One region of the Lacticaseibacillus suihuaensis genome, then DNA from elsewhere that is predicted to be linked to it. Evidence: predicted binding sites of a transcription regulator. Region 1 holds the regulator's gene; the other holds the start of a gene.

Evidence for each region. Region 1 encodes LexA, which represses DNA repair genes until DNA is damaged. Its sites were predicted from a motif close to CNAACANNTGTTNG; they were not measured.
Region 2: uvrB (excinuclease ABC subunit UvrB) is a predicted target of LexA. The motif match lies at 5,823-5,836, and genes of this name have one in related genera.

Annotation. Positions count from the first base shown of each region.
Region 1 covers NZ_BAAGBJ010000003.1:30,167-40,537, forward strand. Annotated here, with positions in the region: gene ACYVRZ_RS03795 (NAD(P)H-dependent oxidoreductase) at 19-1,359, shown strand; gene ACYVRZ_RS03800 (M24 family metallopeptidase) at 1,451-2,554, opposite strand; gene ccpA (catabolite control protein A) at 2,744-3,745, shown strand; gene lexA (transcriptional repressor LexA) at 3,897-4,523, shown strand; gene ACYVRZ_RS03815 (AEC family transporter) at 5,041-5,979, opposite strand; gene ACYVRZ_RS03820 (5-formyltetrahydrofolate cyclo-ligase) at 6,064-6,606, opposite strand; gene ACYVRZ_RS03825 (DUF488 domain-containing protein) at 6,603-6,962, opposite strand; gene ACYVRZ_RS03830 (class II fumarate hydratase) at 7,157-8,536, opposite strand; gene ACYVRZ_RS03835 (LysR family transcriptional regulator) at 8,526-9,422, opposite strand; partial or broken gene ACYVRZ_RS03840 (malolactic enzyme) at 9,528-10,371, shown strand, end outside.
Region 2 covers NZ_BAAGBJ010000006.1:139,953-150,323, reverse strand. Annotated here, with positions in the region: gene ACYVRZ_RS07245 (HdeD family acid-resistance protein) at 8-550, opposite strand; gene uvrA (excinuclease ABC subunit UvrA) at 850-3,708, opposite strand; gene uvrB (excinuclease ABC subunit UvrB) at 3,713-5,722, opposite strand; gene ACYVRZ_RS07230 (YfbR-like 5'-deoxynucleotidase) at 6,009-6,644, opposite strand; gene ACYVRZ_RS07225 (GNAT family N-acetyltransferase) at 6,787-7,284, shown strand; gene ACYVRZ_RS07220 (phospho-sugar mutase) at 7,324-8,991, opposite strand; gene trxB (thioredoxin-disulfide reductase) at 9,729-10,371, opposite strand, start outside.

The DNA.
Region 1 (10,371 bases):
CGCCTGCCAATAATCGCTTTGAAATTCGTTGGAATTGCGGGATCCATCGCGGATGAATCCTATAATCGCAAGTTGTTGACCTACATCGCCAGTGAGTTCGCGCCGCTAGCCGACATCGAGCTGTTGAGCATCCAAGACGTGCCGATGTTCAGTCAAGACGACGACCAGACCGACAGCGCCCCAATCCAGTACCTGGCCAAGAAAATCGCCGCCGCCGACGGGGTGATTCTGGCCACACCGGAGCACAACCACACCCTGGCCCCGGCCATGAAGAACGTGATCGAGTGGCTCTCGTTCAACGTTCACCCGTTCGAAAACAAGCCGGTGTTGATCGTCGGTGCCTCTTATTACACCCAGGGTTCGTCTCGGGCCCAGCTGTCGTTGCGCCAGATTCTCGAGTCCCCGGGTGTCGGCGCCTTGGTGATGCCAAGCGACGAGTTTTTGCTCGCAGATGTTCGCACCGCCTTTGACGACCACGGCAACCTCAAGGATGCCCGCACCGTCAAGTTCCTCGGCAGCGTGATGGGCAAGTTCGCTAAGTGGGTGACGGTGCTCAAGGCGATGAAGGACAAGCAGCCGGACGAGGCCTGGCGCCAAGAGGACCTGAGTGCCGGCCACCCGACCGACACTACCATCGACGTGCCGATGGACGCCAAGGACTGGGTCGAGCAAGGCGCGGCCAAGACCAACGCCGCCGCCGGGCACGATTACGTCAAGCTCGACCGCGGCCTGTTGACCGTCGATCAGCTCAACTGGTTCTTGAACACGTTCCCGATGGAAGCGACGTACATGGACGACAACGATCAGTTCGTCTACTACAACCACTTCCTGGACCACGACGACATGCTGGCGCCACGCTACCCGTGGCAGGTCGGCAACGCCGCGATTGCCTGTCACCCGGAACGTGCCCGTGACCACGTCAAGCAGGTGATCTGGATGCTGCGCAGCAAGCAAAAAGACCTGTTTGCGATGCCGGTGCCGGGCAACAAGATCAACGAAAAGTACATCATGCACTACTACAAGGCGATGCGCGACGGCGACGACAAGTACCGCGGCGTCAACGAGTGGGTGCTTGACATCTGGCCGATTGTCGCCGATTACCTGCGCCGCACCGGCCAGACCTTGGCGCCGAACCCAAGCGCCAAGGCCGACGCCGTGAGCGGTGCGTCGCAAAGCGAAAAGCCGACGCCAGACGCCGACACCGGCGCCTCCGCGGCCACGCCAGCCGCACCGGCGGCCGACGCGACCAGCGGGGCGTCGCAAAGCGCAACGCCGGCGGTTGACGCGACCAGCGGCGCCTCCGAGGCGACCCCGGCGCCGACCGCGCCGGATGCCACCAGCGGCGCTTCCGAGGCGTAAGCCACGAATACACAAAAACTGGGTTGCCCAAGCGGGTAACCCAGTTTTTGTGTCTGAAACTCGCAAGCCGAGCGGTTGACCCAAGCGGCGGCTAGCCGACTTGGGTGTAGTCTTTTGGGGTGTGGGTGAAGGGCTCACAGCCGGTTGCGGTGACGTGAACACAGTCTTCGATACGAACACCGGCGACGCCGGGGATGTAGATGCCCGGCTCGATGGAAAAGCACATGCCCGGCTGCAGTTCCATGTCGTTGCCTTCCATGATGGACGGGAACTCGTGGGTCGACATGCCGATGCCGTGGCCCAGGCGGTGGTTGAAGTACTCACCGTAGCCGGCCTTTTCAATCACGTCACGGGCGATTTTGTCCAAGGCGGCGGCGGTCAGACCCGGCCGCACGGCGGCCTGGGCGGTCAGCTGGGCCTCCAGGCAGACCTTGTGGATCTCACGGGCCTTGGCGGAGACGGGGCCGCCGAACGCGACGGTGCGGGTGGCGTCGGACATGTAGCCGTGGTTGTTGGTGCCAAGATCGAACAACACGAGCTCGCCCGGTTGTACCTTGGTCTGCTCCGGGCCGCCGTGGGGATCCGCGGCGTCGACGCCGGCCTGGACGATGGTGTCAAAGGACATGTGCATCACGCCTTCTTGCATCATCTTGTACTCGATTTCGGCGACGACCTGCTGCTCGGTGATGCCGGTCTTCAAGGCGGCGAAGCCGGCGGCAAAGGCGCGGTCGGCCTGGGCGCCGGCCTCAATCATCGTCGCGATCTCGTCTGGGGTCTTGATCAGCTGCAGACCCTCGGTGAAGCGGCTGGCGTCGGCCGGGAAGGTGGCCTGCGGGAACTCGCGCATCACGGCCTCGAACTTGAAGACGGCCAGGTCATCTTTTTCGATGCCCCACAGCCGCGGGTTCGGGTTGCGGCGCTTGATCTGATCGGCGATCAAGGCGAAGGGGTCCTCGTGGTCGAGGTAGCCGGCGACGCCGTACGGCCAGCCGGTCTTCTTCACGGCCTCGATGGACAGGGCCGGCACGAACAGGAAGGGGTCCTGGTCGGGGAAGACGAACAGGCCGGTAATCCGCTCCTCGGGATCGGAGTAGAAGCCGGTGAAGTAGTTGATGTTGGTGAAGTTGCTGATGTAGGCAAGGTCGAGGCCTTGGGCTTCGACCCATTGTTGCAGTGCTTGCAGGTGTTGATTCATGGTTAGCCTCCTAGACGGCGTTTGGCGCCGGATTCACCCAAAAGTATACCATATTGCCTGTTTTAACGGCTTTCTGAAAAGCCTTGGTGAAAGTTTGCATGAAAACTTCAGTAAACCGCTTGCATTGCGATTATACTTTTGTTACAGTTGATTGGAAATCAACAGCAGATGCCAAGGAGCAATGACACAATGGAAAAACAAACGATTACGATTTACGATGTTGCGCGTGAGGCCAACGTCTCCATGGCGACGGTCTCCCGCGTCGTGAACGGCAACCCCAACGTTAAGCCGGCCACCCGCAAGAAGGTCCTCGAGGTGATCGACAAGCTCGACTACCGGCCGAACGCCGTCGCCCGGGGCCTCGCCTCCAAGAAAACCACCACGGTCGGGGTGATCATCCCGGATGTCACCAACATGTTCTTCTCCAGCCTCGCGCGGGGGATCGACGACGTGGCGACGATGTACAAGTACAACATCATTTTGGCCAACTCCGACGAGAACAGCCAAAAAGAGGTGCAGGTGCTCAACACCTTGCTGGCCAAGCAGGTCGATGGCCTGATCTACATGGGCAATGACATCTCCGACGGCGTTCGCCAGGAGTTCTCCCGCTCAAAGACCCCAATCGTGCTGGCTGGCTCCGTCGACCCGGACGAGCAGGTCGGCTCCGTCAACATCGACTACGTGGCCGCCGTTGAGGCCGCAACCACGCAGCTGATCAACAACGGCAACAAGCAGGTCGCCTTGATCACCGGGCCTTTGAGCCAGGCCATCAACGGGCAATACCGCCTGAAGGGTTACAAGCAGGCGCTGGACAACGCCGGTTTGGCCTACGACGAAAGCCTGGTCTTTGAATCCGACACCAGCTACCACGCCGGGCTCGCATTGTTCGAGCAGCTGCAAAAGGCCGGGGCCACTGCCGCGGTCATCGGCGATGACGAAGTGGCCGTCGGCGTTCTCGACGGCGCAATCGACGCCGGCGTTTCCGTGCCGGACGACTTCGAGCTGATCACCTCCAACAACACCAAGCTGACCGAGATGGCGCGGCCGCAGCTGACCTCCATCGATCAGCCGCTGTACGACATCGGCGCGGTTGCGATGCGCCTGCTCACCAAGATGATGAACAAGGAAGACATCGATGCCAAGACCATTCGCCTGGGCTTTGACATCACCGACCGTCAATCCACCAAGTAAGCCATTGCACCACGAAGCCGTCGCGTTTGCGGCGGCTTTTTGCGTGGCCGGGCGAAACCGGCAACAAACCGCGGCACGACGCGAAAAAAGTTGCAAACACGCGTTTGGTTTGGTATATTAAGGTCAGCAAATCTCATTAGGCGGTGATTGTATGCCATCCCAGGCAAGTGCAAAGCGGTGGAAAGAGATCCTTTTGACCATCCATGATTCGATCGAAAACCGCGGCTACCCGCCGACAGTGCGGGAAATCGGCAAGGCGGTCGGCTTGAGTTCCTCCAGCACCGTGGCGGCCTACCTCGACCGTCTGATCAAGGAAGGGCTGATTGCCAAGGACCCGACCAAACCCCGCACCCTCGAGGTGACCAAGGCCGGTCGTGCTTTCGCCGGCATTCAGGAGGCCGGCATTCCCATCATCGGGACCGTGGCCGCCGGCGTGCCGATTACGGCCATCGAAAACATCGAGGATTACTTCCCGGTGCCGGGCGAGCTCAGCTACGACCCAGACGACCTGTTCATGCTGCGCGTTCAGGGCAACTCGATGATTAAGATCGGCATCCTGAACGGCGATCAGATTATTGTCAAGCAGCAGGCCACCGCCGAGAACGGCCAGATCGTCGTGGCGATGACCACCGACGACGAGGCGACGGTCAAGCGCTTCTTCAAGGAGGCCAACGGCGTTCGCCTCCACCCGGAGAACGACACGATGGCCGACATGTACTTCGACGACGTCATCATCTTGGGCGTCGTGGTGAGCCTTTACCGCCCAGCTTTGGTCTGAGCCAAACAAAACGTCTGTCTTCTTGCGTGATGCAGGAAGGCAGACGTTATTTTTGTGCCGTGACGCAGGGGGAACTTTCGCGAAGTTCGCCTGGCTTTGTCCTAGTTCGTCGGGCTCCGCCAGGCAACGCGGAAGCGCCTAGCTACGGCGCATCACTTGGGCCCAAGTGCGGGACCCAAGCAACAGCGCTAGGTAGTCTCTGCAAAAAAATAGTCTGTATTTAGCCTAGAATGCCACTAGTGAGTGGATTTACCACTAGGCAGGGCGGAGGCTCGGACGGCACCGCTGTTGGAGGCGTAGGGCCGGGGCGAGCCAGCGTGAAATCCCTGTTAGTCGGCCGTACTTGCCGGCTTACAGGCAGGGCGGGTCCTGAGACCGGGACGGGCTCAGGGGAGCCCCACGCGTTCCGCCGCCCCGGGCCGGAGCCGGAAGTAGTGGTCCGTCCGGGCCGGAGCCCGGATTTTCAGATACTACCTAGGCTAGCCGTCCTGCTAAACCCGCGGCCTTTCGCCCTGGTCTACTGCACCAACACCATGATGATTGGGATGGCGACCATCGCCAGCAGGGTGGTGGCGGTGACGGTGATGGCGGCGTTGTTCGCGTCGGCGCCGTAGAGCTTGGCGACGACCGGGGCGTTGGTCATCACCGGCATCGCAGATTGCAGAATGAAGACCTGTTTCATCAGCGTCGGCACCGGGGCGAAGGCGACCAGGGCCGCCATCAGAAGCGGGGCGATGACGAAGCGGCCGGCGCAGATGCCAAGAAGTTCGCGGTCGAAGCGGATGTTGGCGATTCCCGCCTGATGCATCGCAATACCGATGAAGAACATCGAGCCGGGGATGGTCAGGTTGCCGACGTAATTGAGGTCGGCCATCAGAAACTGCGGCAGCTGGATGTGCAGCAGCACCATCAAGACGCCGACGATGAAGCCCAAAAGCGGCGGGGACAGCACCTTGCCCAGGGCTTGCTTGAGGTCAAAATGGGCCGGCCGCGGTCCGTCGCCTTGGATCAGGTAGACGCCGACGGTCCAGAAAATCGTGGTGTTGGCCATGTAGTAGACCAGCACGTACGGCAGGCTTTTGGGTCCGAACAGCGCCATGTTCACCGGCAGCCCGATGAAAACGGTGTTGGAGTTGAAGAACATGGATTTGAACAGGCCGCGGCGCATTTTGGGCACGGCCAGGGCCCGGGCGACCCCGAAGGACAGGCCGAACAACAGGGCCATCGACAAAACGGGAAAGCGCAGGTCCGGCAGCAGGGTCAGCAGCTGATGGGCGGTGAACTTGCCGGTGATGGTGACGATCATGTAGGCCGGCAAGGCGGCCTGCAGGACCACCTTGGAAATCACGCGGCTGGCGCGGTCGTCGAACCAGCCGATGGCGGTCATGCCGTAGCCCAGCGCGATCAGCACCAGGATCTCCAACACGCCGCCGATACTTGAGGCGAATGCAGACAATAGTAGACTCCTTTTCATGGCGCCGGCCGGGGCAACCGGCCAACAAAAAAAGCAGCGGCGCGGCCGCTACGAGGCGTGGATCGGTCAGACGAGAATCAGGTCTTGAATGGGAACGTCGTAATCGTTGATCGGCCAGGCCGCGGTGGCAAACTGCATCACCTTGGGCACTAGCGTGATCGTGTGGCCGCGGTAGCCGGCCAGGAAGCGGTCGTAGTAGCCGCCGCCAAAGCCCAACCGGGCGTGGGTGTCGGTGGCAAAGCCGATGCCCGGCACCAGCATCAAGTCGACCTGCTGGTTGACCTTGGCCTCAAGGTAAGGCGGCTCGGGAATGCCATAGGCGCTGGTGATGCGTCCGGCCGGCCCGGGATCCTCGAGAAAGGCCATCTGGCGGTGCGGCATTGTTTTGGGCAGGTAGACGGTTTTGCCGGCCGCCTTGGCCGCCGCAAGCAAGGCCGCGGTTGGCACCTCGATCGGGCTCGCCACGGTCAGTGCAATCGTCGTGGCCGCCTGCCAGGCCGGGGTGGCCATCAGCTTGGCGGCCAGCACCACGCCGTCTTTTTGCGTCTGGGCGGCCTGGGCCTTGAGTCGGGCGAGCTGCTGGGTTCGAAAATCACGTTTGTCGCTCATGCGTGGTCCCTCAGGTAGCCGGCCAGGACCACGGCGTTGTTGTCGTGCTCGTCCTTGGCGCCGAACAGGAGCAGCACTCGCGGCACGTTCAGTTGCCGCAGCTTGGCGATGAAGGCCGGGGTCTCGGGATTGGCGTCGAGTTCCTGGCGGTACCTGGCGGCGAATTCCGCGGCCTTGGCCGGGTCATGGCCGAACCACTTGCGCAGCTCGGTGCTGGGTGCAATCTGCTTGGCCCAGTCGTCCAAGGCCGCGTTGACCTTGCTGATGCCGCGTGGCCAGACGCGATCCACCAACAGGCGGTAGCCCTCTGGTTGGTTGTGGGCGTAAATGCGAACCGGTACGAATTCCATGATCATTCCCCCTTTGTCTCGATTAAAGCAGGCCGCGCCTGGCGCGTCAAGGGCCGCCGGCACCGCTCGCGGCCGGGGGCGTGGTCCTGGCGACCGGCCGAACGCCGGTGGCAGCGCTGCCGGCGTGAAGCGAAAAAGAAACCGATTGTGCCTCGGCACCGGCAGCGCCCGGCCGGTCTGGCCGGGCCGCACTTTGCGGCCTAATCCTGCCGAAGCTTGGCGCCGGTCATCGCCAGCGGGTCGACCCAGGCGTCGTACTGGGCGGCCGTCAGCTGGCCGGACGCGATGGCGGCCTCCCGCAGCGTCGTGTTGTCGCGCTGGGCAGCCTGGGCGATCGCCGCGCTTTGTTCGTAGCCGATGTGCGGCGACAGGGCCGTCACCAGCATCAGCGAGCGGTCGACCAGCTCCCGCATCCGTGTGGCGTCGGCGGTCAGACCCGCCATCATCAGGTGATCGAACTGGGCGATGCCACCGGCCAGCAGGTCGCAGCTTTCAAGGAAGCTGGCGATCAAAACGGGCTTGTAGACGTTGAGCTCGAAGTTGCCCTGGCTGGCCGCGATGCCGACGGTCACGTCGTTGCCCAGCACCTTGGCGGCGATCATGGTCAGCGCCTCGGCCTGAGTCGGGTTGACCTTGCCGGGCATGATCGAGCTGCCCGGCTCGTTGGCGGGAACGCGCAGCTCACCGTAGCCGCCGCGGGGGCCGCTGGCCAGGAACCGCACGTCGTTGGCGATTTTCATCAAGTCGGCCGCCAGGGTCTTCAACGCCCCGTGAACGACGGTCAGCTCGCTGTGGCTGCTGAGCCCGTGGTAAAAGTTGGACAGGCTGGTGAACGGCAGCCCGGTGGCAACGCCGATCGCGTCGACCATCGCGGTGGTGCGAGCGGTCGTCGTGTTCAGACCGGTGCCGACCGCGGTGCCGCCGAGCGTCAGCCCCAACAGCTGCGGGGCAAGCGCGGTCAGGCTGGCTAAGTCGGCCTCAAGCGTCGCTCGCCAGCCGGAGCACTCCTGGCCGAACGTCAACGGCGTCGCGTCCTGCAGGTGGGTGCGACCGAGCTTGACGGTGTCTTGGAAAGCCGCCTCCTTACCGCGCAGCGTGGCAATCAGCGCCGTGGCGGCCGCCGCCACGCGCTGGACGGCGGGGTAGGCCGCCATGTGCATCGCCGTCGGGAAGGTGTCGTTGCTGCTTTGGCCGCAGTTGACGTGGTCGTTGGGCAGCACGGCCAGGCCGCTATGTTGGCTGGCCAGGTGAGCCAGCACCTCGTTGACGTTCATGTTGGTCTGGGTGCCGCTGCCGGTTTGGTAGACGTGCAGGGGAAAATTCGTCATCAAGGCGTCATCCGGCAGCGCCAATAGCGTCGCGGCCGCCTGGGCGATGGCCGCGGCCACCGGCGCCGGCAGCGCCGCCTCGCGACCGTTGACGTCAGCGGCCGCCTGTTTGATGGTGATCAAGGCGCGAATCACCGCCGCCGGCATCTGCGGTCCCTGGTTGAAGTTGTGGCGGGACCGCTCGGTTTGGGCCCCCCAAGTGGCGGTGTCCGGCAGCTCGACTGGGCCGAGTGAATCGTGTTCAATGCGCATGTGTCTCTCCTTGTGAATTGGCCAAAAGCGTGAGTAATTGGGTGACGGCCGGCGTCGGCACCAGGTGTGAGCCGGTGACCAGCGCCATGTCGAAGGTCGGCTGGCCGCTTTCTGTCAGCGTCAGGGTCACCAACTCGTCGCCAGGCGTGACCGCAACCGCAGCCAGCAGCGCGACGCCGACGCCGGCCTTGACCATCTGCTTGAGAATGGCGACATCCGGGGTGCGGTAGACGATGCGGGGGTGAACACCGGTGGTGCGGGTGAACCAGCTCAGCGCCTTGGTGTGAACGAACCCCTCCGACAGGGTGACAAAAGGCGTCTCGGCAAGCTCGGCGAAGGCCACCGTTCGGCGCTTGGCCAGCGGGTGGTTGGGGGCCACCACCAGGCCAAACGGGCCGCTGGCCAGCGGCCGCACGGTCAGCCCCGCCACCGCCAACGGGCCGATGGAGCCCAAAAGCGCCACGTCGAGGTGGCCGGCCTTGAGGGCCTCCAGCAGCCGAGCGGAGCCGGCCTCGTGGGTCTGCAGCCGATCCATCAGCCCGGCTTGGAGCAGCGCCGGCGCCAGGCGGGGAAAGTAGAAGCTGCCGATAATCGGCGGTAGCCCCAGCTGAATCTTGGTGCTGCGAGCCCGGGCCAGCTCGGACTCGGCCACGGCCAGCTGGTGGGTGATCACCGCGGCATGGGCCGCCAGCTGGGCCCCGGCCGGGGTGACGCGCAGCTGGCCGTGGCTTTGGTCGCGGTCAATCAGCTGAATCTTGAAGTGGGCCTCCAGGCGCTTGAGGGCCATGGTGATGGTCGGTTGGGTGACGCCGAAGCTTTGCGCCACCTGCGAAAAATTTTTTATTTCGCATAATTTCTGAAAATAATCGAGGTCACGCGTGTTCAAGCCGGACACCTCCTGGTCATATAAAAAGAGTTTATCACACCGCGGCGGTTTGACTATGATTTTTTCGGCGGGGTAAGCTGAGTTCATCGAAACCACAAAGGAGATCACGACATGAAATACACACCACAACAACTGCTGCACGATCCGTTTTTGAACAAGGGCACCGCCTTTTCGCAGGTCGAACGCGATGAATATGGCCTCAACGGGCTGTTGCCGGCCGCCGTTCAGACGCTGGACCAGCAGGTGGCCCAGGCCTACGCCCAGTACCTCGGCAAGGGCGACGCGCTTGAAAAGCGACTGTTCTTGATGCAGCTGTTCAACGTCAACCACGTGCTGTTTTACAAGCTGTTCTCCCAGCACATCAGCGAGTTCATGCCGGTGGTTTATGACCCGACCATCGCCGACACGATTGAAAATTACAGCGCCTTGTTCGTGGAGCCGCAAAACGCGACCTACCTGAGCATCGATGCGCAAGACGACATCGCATCCGCCTTGGCCAACGCCGCCAACGGCCGCGACATTCGCCTGCTGGTGGTGACCGACGCCGAGGGCATTTTGGGCATCGGCGACTGGGGGACCCAGGGCGTCGACATCGCCGTCGGCAAGCTGATGGTGTACACCGCCGCGGCCGGCATCGACCCGTCCCAGGTGCTGCCGGTGGTGCTGGATGCCGGCACCAACAACCAGGCGCTGCTGGACGACGACTTGTACCTGGGCCTGCGCAAGCACCGCGCCTCCGGCAAGCCGTACCGCGCCTTCGTCGACAAGTTCGTCGAAGCGGCCACGACCCAGTTCCCGCACCTGTACCTGCACTTTGAGGACTTCGGCCGCGACAACGCCGCCGAGATTCTGGATCAGTACAAAGACAAGATCACGACCTTCAACGACGATATTCAAGGGACCGGCATCATCGTGCTGGCCGGCCTGCTCGGCGCCTTGAACATCTCCA
Region 2 (10,371 bases), on a different contig from region 1:
CGGACCGCTACAGCTGGCGCCGGGCAAAGGCCGTGATAATCGCGTTGAGGCCGAACAGCACAAAGGCGATCGCCAGAAGCGACACCATGCCGACCGCCGACACCACCGGCTGCATCAACAGCAGCACCCCGACGGCCACCGTGAACAGGTCCAAGAGCAGGTCCAGAATCAGCCAGCCCATCCCAGCCTGGCGCAGGTGACCGATGTTGAACAGGTTGGCAATCGCATCGACCAAGAACCACGCCGCAAACAGGTAGGACAAGGTCAAGGCCGCCGTCACCAGGTTGAACAAGAACACCACGCCCAGGCCGATGTCCAAGACGCCGGCCAGAAGCGACAGCCACGATTTCTTGCCGGTGTACTCGCGCAGCTTGTTGAACCCGGCGAGCGTCGCGATGCCGCGGATGATCGCGATGATTGCGAAGATGAAGGTCAGCGTCAACAGCGTCGCACCGGGATTGCGGAACATCACCACCGCCGCGATAATCAGGGCGATGCCGGTAATGAATTCGCCCCAGTCAAAACCAAAATGTGCTTGTCGATTGAACATTCTCTCACCACTTTCTTGCCCTTATTGTACTGGCCCCAGCGACCCGACACAAGCAAAACCCGTCGCGGTTGGGCGACGGGTTGGTCGGTGCTTGGCGTTATTAATTCGTTCGCCGCGGTGGCGCGGTGTTCAGGCCGCGCCATTGCGCGAGCCGGCGGCCGACGAAACCGGTGGGGCAGCCCGGCGGCGGTCACCGGGGCAATTGCCACGGCGGTGTCTTGGGCCGCCGCCGGTGCTAACCCCGCGACCGCGAATCGGCCAGCGTGACGCGCGGCGGCCGGTTGGCCCCGGCGCCGCCGTTATTTTTCGGCCGCGGCGGCCGCGGTGCGAGCCGCGTCGCGTTCGAGGATTGGGCGCAAGTAGATTCCGGTGTAGCTCTTGGTGTTTTGCGCGATGGTCTCCGGGGTGCCGGTGGCGATTACCGTGCCGCCGCCGTCGCCGCCTTCCGGTCCCAGGTCGATCAGCCAGTCGGCGGTCTTGATCACGTCCAGGTTGTGCTCGATTACAAGCACCGTGTTGCCCTCGTCGACCAGGCGCTGCAAGACGCCCAGCAGCCGGCGGATGTCGTCGGTGTGCAGGCCGGTGGTCGGCTCGTCGAGGATGTAGAAGTTCTTGCCGGTCGAGAGCTTTTGCAGCTCGGAGGCGAGCTTCATGCGCTGGGCCTCGCCGCCGGACAGCGTGGTGGCGCTTTGGCCCATGGTGACGTAGCCCAGGCCGACGTCGACGATGGTTTGCAGCTTCCGGGCGATTTTGGGAATCGGGGCGAAGAACTTGACCGCCTCGTCAACCGTCATGTCGAGGATTTCCGCGATGTTTTTGCCCTTGTAGGTGACCTCGAGGGTCTCGGAGTTGTAGCGCTTGCCGTGGCAGACCTCGCACGGCACGTAGACGTCGGGCAGGAAGTTCATCTCGATTTTGATGATGCCGTCGCCCTTGCAGTTCTCGCAGCGGCCGCCCTTGACGTTGAAGGAAAAGCGCCCCTGCGAGTAGCCGCGCAGCTTGGCCTCTTGAGTCTGGGCCATCAAGGCGCGGATGTCGTTGAACACGCCGGTATAAGTCGCCGGGTTGCTCCGCGGGGTGCGGCCGATCGGGCTTTGGTCGATGTCGACTAGCTTTTCAATCTGGTCGTAGCCCTCGATGCGGTCGTAGGCGCCGGGTTTTTCGGAGTTGCGATAGAGCTTTTGGGCCAGCACCCGCTTGAGGATGCCGTTGACCAGCGTCGACTTGCCCGAGCCGGAGACGCCGGTAACGGCGATGAACTTGCCCAGGGGGAATTCGACGTCGATGTGCTTGAGGTTGTTGGCCGCGGCACCAAAGAGGCGGATCGATTCGCCGTTGCCGGCGCGGCGCTTGGTCGGCACCGGGATGAACTTCTTGCCGGCCAGGTACTGCCCGGTCAAAGACTTGGTCGAGCGCATCACCTGCTTGGGGGTGCCGGCGGCCATGATGCGACCGCCGTTGTCGCCGGCGCCGGGACCGACGTCGACCAGGTAGTCGGCGGCGAGCATCGTGTCCTCGTCGTGCTCGACCACGATCAGCGTGTTGCCCAAGTCGCGCATTTTCTTCAGCGAGCGAATCAGCCGGTCGTTGTCGCGCTGGTGCAGGCCGATCGACGGCTCGTCGAGGATGTACATCACCCCGGACAAGTTGGAGCCGATCTGGGTGGCCAGGCGGATGCGCTGGGCCTCCCCGCCGGACAGGGTGCCGGCGGCGCGGCTCAGGGTCAGGTAATCCAGGCCGACGTTTTTGAGGAAGGTCAGCCGGTCGGCGACCTCCTTGACGATTGGCTGGGCGATTACCTTCTCGTTGTCAGACAGCGTGATGCCTTGGTAAAACGGCAGCGCATCCTTGATCGACATGTCGGAGGCCTCGGCGATGTCGTGGCCCTCGACCTTGACGGCCAGGGCCTGGCGGTTCAGCCGCTTGCCGTGGCAAACCGGGCAGACCAAGGCGGTCATGTACTGGCGCATCTGATCGGAGCCGAACGCGTAGTTGTTGGAGTGGTAGCGCCGCTCGACGTTGTTGAGCACCCCTTCGAACGGCACGTCTTGGTCCTTGACGCCGCCGAAGTCGCTGTGGCTGTGGAAGTGGAAGACCTTGCCGTGGCTGCCGTTCAAAATAAGGTCTTGCTGACGTTCGGTCAGCTTGCCAAAGGGCTTGTCCATCGGCACCTTGAAGGCCTTAGCCGCCTGTTCCAGCATCGACGGGTAGTAAACAGAGGTGGCCGACGACCAAGGCGCAATCGCCCCTTCCGCCAGCGTCTTGTCGCGATCCGGCACCACTAAGTCGACGTCGACCGTCAGCTTTTGGCCCAGGCCGTCGCACTCCGGGCAGGCCCCGAACGGCGCGTTGAAGGAGAACAGGCGCGGCTCCAAGACGCCGATGGTGAAGCCGCACAGCGGGCAGGCGAAGTGCTCGGAAAACACTAGCGGGTCTCCGCCAATCACGTCGACGGTGGCGTAACCTTCGGCCAGGCGCAACGCCGCTTCGAACGAGTCAAAGAGGCGCGAGCGAACCTCGGGCTTGGTCACGATGCGGTCGATCACGATGTCGATGTCGTGGAACTTGTTTTTGTCCAGCTCCAAAGCAGCGGTCGCGTCCATCACCTCACCGTCGACGCGCATCCGCACGTAGCCTTCCCGGACGATCTTTTCCAGGACCTTCTTGTGGCTACCCTTCTTGTGGCGAACGATCGGGCTGAGAATCTGGATGCGGGTCTTGTCCGGGAGTTTTTGAACCCGGTCGACCATCTGCTCGACGCTTTGGGACACGATCGGGGTGCCGTCGTTGGGGCAGATCGGGTGGCCGATTCGCGCCCACAGCAGGCGCAGGTAGTCGTTGATCTCGGTCACCGTGCCGACGGTACTGCGCGGGTTCTTGCTGGTGGTTTTTTGGTCGATCGAAATGGCGGGGCTCAGCCCGTCGATCGAGTCGACATCCGGCTTGTCCATCTGGCCCAGAAACTGCCGGGCGTACGCCGACAGGCTCTCGACGTAGCGGCGCTGCCCTTCCGCGTAAAGCGTGTCGAAGGCCAGGCTGGACTTGCCGGAGCCCGACAGCCCGGTCATCACGACCAGCTTGTTGCGGGGAATCGTCACGTCGACGTTCTTCAGGTTATGCGCCCGAGCGCCGTGAATCACAATTTTATCGTTTGCCATTTGTTCACTCTGCTTCCAATTCTAGGATCGTGTCGCGCAGCGTTGCTGCCTGCTCGAAGTCGAGCTTCTTGGCCGCCGCCTGCATCTGGCTGCGCAGGTTGGCGACCAGCTGCTTTTTCTCCGCCTTGGTCATGTCGTGCAGGTCGACCTCGGCGAAGCTCTTGTCCTTGTCCGTCTCGTCCTTGCCGCTGGTGTCTAGGCTATGAATCGAGTCGCGGATCGGCTTGATGATGGTCTTGGGCGTGATGTGGTGCGCTTCGTTGAAGGCCTCTTGAATCTCGCGGCGCCGCCGGGTCTCCTTGATCGCGGCGTCCATCGAGTCGGTGACCTTGTCGGCGTACATGATGACCTTGCCGTGGGCGTTACGGCTGGCGCGGCCGATGGTCTGAATCAAAGACCGCTCCGCGCGAAGGAAGCCTTCCTTGTCGGCGTCTAGAATCGCGATCAACGACACCTCGGGGACATCGATCCCTTCACGCAGCAGGTTGATGCCGATCAGCACGTCGAACTTGCCCAGCCGCAGGTCGCGGATGATCTCCGTTCGCTCCAGGGTCTTGATGTCCGAATGCAGGTACTTGACCTTGATGCCCAGCTCTTTAAGGTAATCCGTCAGGTCCTCGGCCATTTTCTTGGTCAAGGTCGTGATGAACACCCGCTCGTGCTTCTCGACGCGAACGTTGATCTCGGACACCAGGTCGTCGATCTGGCCCATGATCGGCCGCACCTCGATGGTCGGATCCAGCAGGCCGGTCGGGCGAATAATCTGCTCGGCAATCTGGGACTTGGGGACCCGGTCCATCTCGTAAGGGCCCGGCGTCGCCGAAACGTAGAGAATCTGATTGACGTGCGACTCGAACTCCGGCAGCTTCAGCGGCCGGTTGTCCAAGGCGCTGGGCAGGCGGAAGCCGTAGTCGATCAAGGTCTGCTTCCGGGCCCGGTCGCCGTTGTACATCCCCCGCACCTGCGGCATCGTGACGTGGCTTTCGTCGACCATTATCATGAAGTCCTTGGGGAAAAAGTCCAGCAGGGTGTACGGCGGCTCGCCGGCCTTGCGCCCTTCCATGTGGCGCGAGTAGTTCTCGATGCCGTTGGTGTAGCCCATCTCCCGCAGCATCTCGATGTCGTAGGTCGTGCGTTGGTCCAGCCGCTGGGCCTCCAGCAGCTTGCCGGCGTCGGTCAGCTCCTTGAGCCGTTCTTCCAGCTCCTTGGAGATGCTTTCGATCCCGTGCTCCAGCTGGTCGTCGGAGGTCATGAAGTGCGTCGCCGGGAAAATCGCGACGTGTTCGCGCTCGCCGACCACCTCGCCGGTCAGCGCGTCGACCTCGGTGATGCGATCGATTTCGTCGCCGAAGAACTCGACGCGAATCGCGTGGTCGTCGCGGCTGGCCGGGAAGATCTCGACCACATCGCCGCGAACGCGGAAGCGACCGCGCTGAAAGTCGATGTCGTTGCGGTCGAACTGGATGTCGACCAGCTGGCGCAAAAGCGTGTTGCGGTCGATTTCCATGCCGGTGCGTAGCGACAGCACGTGGTCGCGGTACTCGTCCGGGCTGCCCAGGCCAAAGATCGAGGACACCGAGGCGACCACAATCACGTCGTTGCGCTCGAGCAAGGCGGAAGTCGCGCTGTGGCGCAGCTTATCGATCTCGTCGTTGATCGCCGAGTCCTTTTCGATGTAGGTGTCCGAGCTTGGCACGTAGGCCTCGGGCTGGTAGTAATCGTAGTAGGACACGAAGTACTCGACCGCATTGTGCGGGAAGAACTCCTTGAACTCGCCGTACAGCTGGCCGGCCAGGGTCTTGTTGTGCGACAAGATCAGAGTCGGCCGGTTGCGCTTGGCGATTACCTGCGCCATCGTGAAGGTCTTCCCGGTCCCGGTCGCCCCCAGCAGGATCTGCTCCTTCTCCCCGGCCTCAAAGCCGGCGGTCAGCTTGGTGATCGCCTGCGGCTGGTCCCCGGCCGGCCCGTAAGGCGCGACCAGGTCGAATTTGCGGTTTGCCATGCGTTCGATCATTGCGATTCCTCCCGTACCCAAGATTGTGGCGTCATGTTTGACGCGATAAAAAAGTCGGAACCGAAATTCCAACTTCTGACTGGTACTTATTATAGCATAGCGAACATACTTTCGCGACCCGTTTCGGCAGTCGCGGTTGCGGCCCGGTCGCCGACCAGTTAGGGCCCAGTGACCGGCCTGGTTGCCAGCGGCGAGCGCGTGCCGCCACCGCATGGCCGCCTCGCCGTCCCTTCGCGCCGGTTACCAGGTCGCGGGTCGCCGCGGCGGTCGCCCCGGCGCCGCTAGGCTACTGCTTGTCCATGATCGCGCGGGTCAGCTTGGTCAGCATGTCGCGGTCGGCGAACTCCTCGTTGAGCATGTCCGGCAGGATGTCCTTGAGGAAGTACTGCACGGAAGGCCGCGTTGCAAAGGACATGATCACCGCCAGGCTTTCGGTGTAGATGCTGACGAAGACTCGCTCCGGGTTGCCCTTCTCGATTTCGCCGAAGGATTCGTACAACAGGTCGACCTTGTCGGCGATGCTCAGAATCTCGCCTTCCAGCGTGTTGTCCTTGCCTTCCGACAGGCGCCGCCGGTAGGCCTCTTGGAACTCGGCGGGGATCTCGTTTTGGATGAAGTTCTCCGTCAGGGATTCCTCGACGTCGGCCAGCATCGCCCGCAGCGCCGGGGTGGCGTACTTGACCGGGGTCTTGATGTCGCCGATGAAGCGCTCGGTGTAGTCGTGGTTCAGCGCCTTTTCGTACAGGCGCTGCCAGTTGACCGTGTTGCCGGCGTTCTCCTCGATGTCGCCCAGCAGCTGGGCAATCTCGGCGACCTTGAAGCTGTGAGCCGCCACGCTGTGCTCCGCGTACTTGAAAAATCCCGGCGCCCGGCGCAGCGTCTCTAAGTTGTTGAGTCCCTGAATGAACTGGTGCATCCCCATGTCTTGTAGCCTCCTAGGTAAATTTTTACTATGCTATCACCAACCGGCCGGCGATGCAAGTGAGAATTGCTGACAAAATGCCTTGCATCCCCGGGCGCCCTTAGTTAAGCTCGACGTAATCACGCAAAAAGGAAGTCACGCCATGCCGACCTTTACCCTTGCCACCACCGCCGACCTGCCGGCGATCGTCGCCATCTACAACGCCGCGATTCCCGGCCGCCTCGCCACCGCAGACCTCGAGCCGGTGACCGTCGGAGCCAAAGCCGCCTGGTTCGCCCAGTTCAACGCCGAACGCCGCCCCATCTGGCTGATTCACGACGGCGCCGCCTTAGCCGGCTGGGTCAGCCTGGAGAACTTCTACGGGCGGCCGGCCTACGCCCACACCGCCGAAATCAGCATCTACCTAGACCCAGCCTGCCAGCACCGCCACCTCGGCCAGGCGGCGCTGGATTTTGTCTTCACCCAGCTCACGCGACTGGACCTTGACACCATCGTTGCCTTCGTGTTCCACCACAACCAAGCGAGCCAGCGCCTGTTTGCCAGGAACGGCTTTGCCACTTGGGGCCACCTGCCTGAGGTCGCCTTGATAGACGGGGTGCGACGCGACCTGGATATCTTGGGTCGCCGCTTCGATGCCTAAAAAAAATCACCCCGCGGGGTGATTTTTTAGTGGCGCGACTTATTCCTGACGAAAGGCGGTCAGCGCGGCCTCGAAGTCGGCGAGCTTCTGCTCGGCCGCCGCCTTGTGCTCGGCGCTGGTGCCGACGTAAAACTTCACCTTAGGCTCGGTGCCGGACGGCCGAATGGCGATCCAGGTGCCGTCTTGCAGCACGTACTTCAAGACGTCGGACACCGGCATGGCGATCGCCTGCTTAGTGCCGTCGGCCTTGGTCGTGGTTTGAGCCTTGTAGTCTTGAACCTCGGCCACGGCGACGCCGGCGAAGTCTTTTGGCTGGTGCTCGCGGAACTTGGTCATCAACGCGGCCATCTGCGCCGCGCCATCGACGCCTTCAAAGTCGACCCCCACCGTCTTTTCGGCGAAGTAGCCGTACTTTTGGTAAAGCGCCTGGATGCCGTCCCACAGGGTCATGTTGCGGCTCTTGTAGTAGGCCGCAACCTCGGCGAGCAGCACGGTGGACTGAATCGCGTCCTTGTCCCGCACGAACGGCTTGATCAGGTAGCCGTAGCTTTCCTCGAAGCCGAACAGGAACTCGTGGCTGCCGGTTTCCTCGTACTGCTTGATCTGATCGCCGATGAACTTGAAGCCGGTTTCGACGTTGATCATCGCGACGCCGTAGTCCCTGGCAATCGCCGTGGCCAGCTCGGTGGACACGATGGACTTGACCACCGCCCCGTTGACCGGCAGGGTGCCGGCCGCCCGCCGCGCCTCCAAAATGTAGTGGAGCAGGAGGCTGGCAATCTGGTTGCCGGTCAACAGCTGGTAGTGATCGCCGGTCCACACCGCGGTGCCGAGGCGATCGGCGTCGGGGTCCGTGGCGATCAAAACGTCGGCCTGGCTCTTTTTGCCCAGCGCGATGGCCATGTCAAAGGCCTGCGCGAATTCCGGGTTCGGGAACGGCACGGTGGCGAACTCGGGGTCGGCCACCGCCTGCTTGGCCACCAGCTGGAAGTTGGCGAAGCCGGCGTTGCGCAGCACCATCTGGGCCGGGATGCGGCCGGTGCCGTGAAGCGGGGTGTAAACCAGGCTCATGTCCTTGCCGGTGGTCGCAATCAGGTCGTGGTTGATGGTGACCGTGGCGACCTGCGCGTAGTAGGCCTCATCGACGTCCTCGCCGATCGGGGTCAAAAGCTTCTGGCGCCGCAGCTCGTGGACGTCAAGCGCCTTGATGGCGAACAGATCCGTCACCGACCGAACGTACTCGGTGATGCGGTCGGATTCCTCCGGTGGCATCTGGCCGCCGTCCGGCCCGTAGATCTTGTAGCCGTTGTAGGCCTTCGGGTTGTGGCTGGCCGTGATCATGATGCCGGCGTAAGTCTTGAGGTACCGCACCGCAAAGGACAGCTCCGGCGTCGGGCGCAGGCTGTCGAACACGAAGCTTGGAATGCCATGCGCCCCCAAGACCCCGGCCGCCTCCTGGGCGAACGCGGTGCTTTCGTAGCGCGAGTCAAAACTGATCGCCACGCCGGCCTGCTTTTGCGCCGCCGGCAGGGTGTCCATGAACCGGGCCAGCCCCTCGGTCGCCTGCCGCACCGTGTACAGGTTGATGCGGCCGATGCCGGCCCCGATGATACCGCGCATGCCCGCGGTCCCAAAGGCCATCGGGGCGGAGAAGGCGGCCTCTTGAGTCTCGGGGTCGTCGGCCATCGCCAGCACCTCTTGCCTCATTCGTGGGTCGATGCCCGTCGCGTCTGCCCAGACAGCGTAGTTCTCTTTGTAACCCATAAGCTCAACTCCTATTCATTGTCGTGCCGGTGCCACCACCGGTCATCTCGCTTAGATTATCTCACTTGAGAAAGACCAGTCAACAAATAAGCGCGATTCTCACCAAGCTTTCGCCGGCCGCTTGCGGCTTACCGGTGGTTCCCGGTGCTGGGTAGACCAATGCTGGCTGGCCACCTCGCGCCACCCGCCTTCAGCCGCCCCGCCACACGCAAAGGACACCGCGGGTTGCCCCACAGTGTCCCCGGTTGATATTGAATTGATGAACCGACCCACCGGCAGGGCAGACTGCCCCCGCCGACGGGTAGAACCGATTCAGTTGGTGTTACGCACTGTGGTGGAGCCGGCAGTTGCGGATCATTGGAGTCAAACCAGAGCCGTTTTCACTTGCGAGAATTTCTCCATCGCTAGACGCTCGCGCCCGGGACGCGGTTGACATAGGCCAACGTTCATCGGATGAGAATGATAGTCACCGTAGACTGCCTTAAGCTACGCGTCGGCCGTGCGACCGAGAGGCGCTGTTGAATTCTACGGCAATAGAATAACACCAGGCGACCGGGATTACCATTACGCCAGTGTAAATGTTAGGTAAATTTTGTGTAAATAAATAACGACAGGCGAATGCAGCGACCCAAAACGCGGCCGCCTGGAAACGCCAGACGGCCGCGTCAGCTGGTACGTGTTTAGTTGGCCGCCGGCACGGCGCCGTTCTCAAGCGTCGCGTCCTGCAGGCCCTGCAGGTAATTGAAGGCGCTTTGGCCGGCTTGGCCGCCTTCCCCGACGGCCGTGGTGATCTGGCGCAAGGTCTTGGCACGAACGTCGCCGATAGCAAAGACGCCCGGCACCTTGGTAGCCATCAGGTCGTCGGTGGGAATCCAGCCGTTCTCGTCCAGCACCCCGAGGTTCTGGAAGCTGTCGGTCAGCGGCTTGATGCCGACGTAGATGAAGACCCCGGCGGCCGGCACGGTGGTTTCCTCGCCGGTCACCTTGTCGCGGTAGACCACGCCGGTCACCTTGTTGTCATCGCCGACAATTTCCTTGACCTGGGCGTTCCAGATGAAGGACATCTTCTCGTTGGCAAAGGCCCGCTGCTGGATGATCTTCTGCGCCCGCAGCTGGTCGCGCCGGTGGATCACCGTGACCTTGGACGCCAGGCCCGTCAGGTAGAGGCCCTCTTCGACGGCGGAGTCACCGCCGCCGATCACAACGACTTCGCGGTTCTTGAAGAACGCGCCGTCGCAGACCGCGCAGTAGGACACGCCGCGGCCACCGTACTGCTCCTCGCCGGGAATGCCCAGCTTGCGGTGCTCGGCACCGGTGGCGATG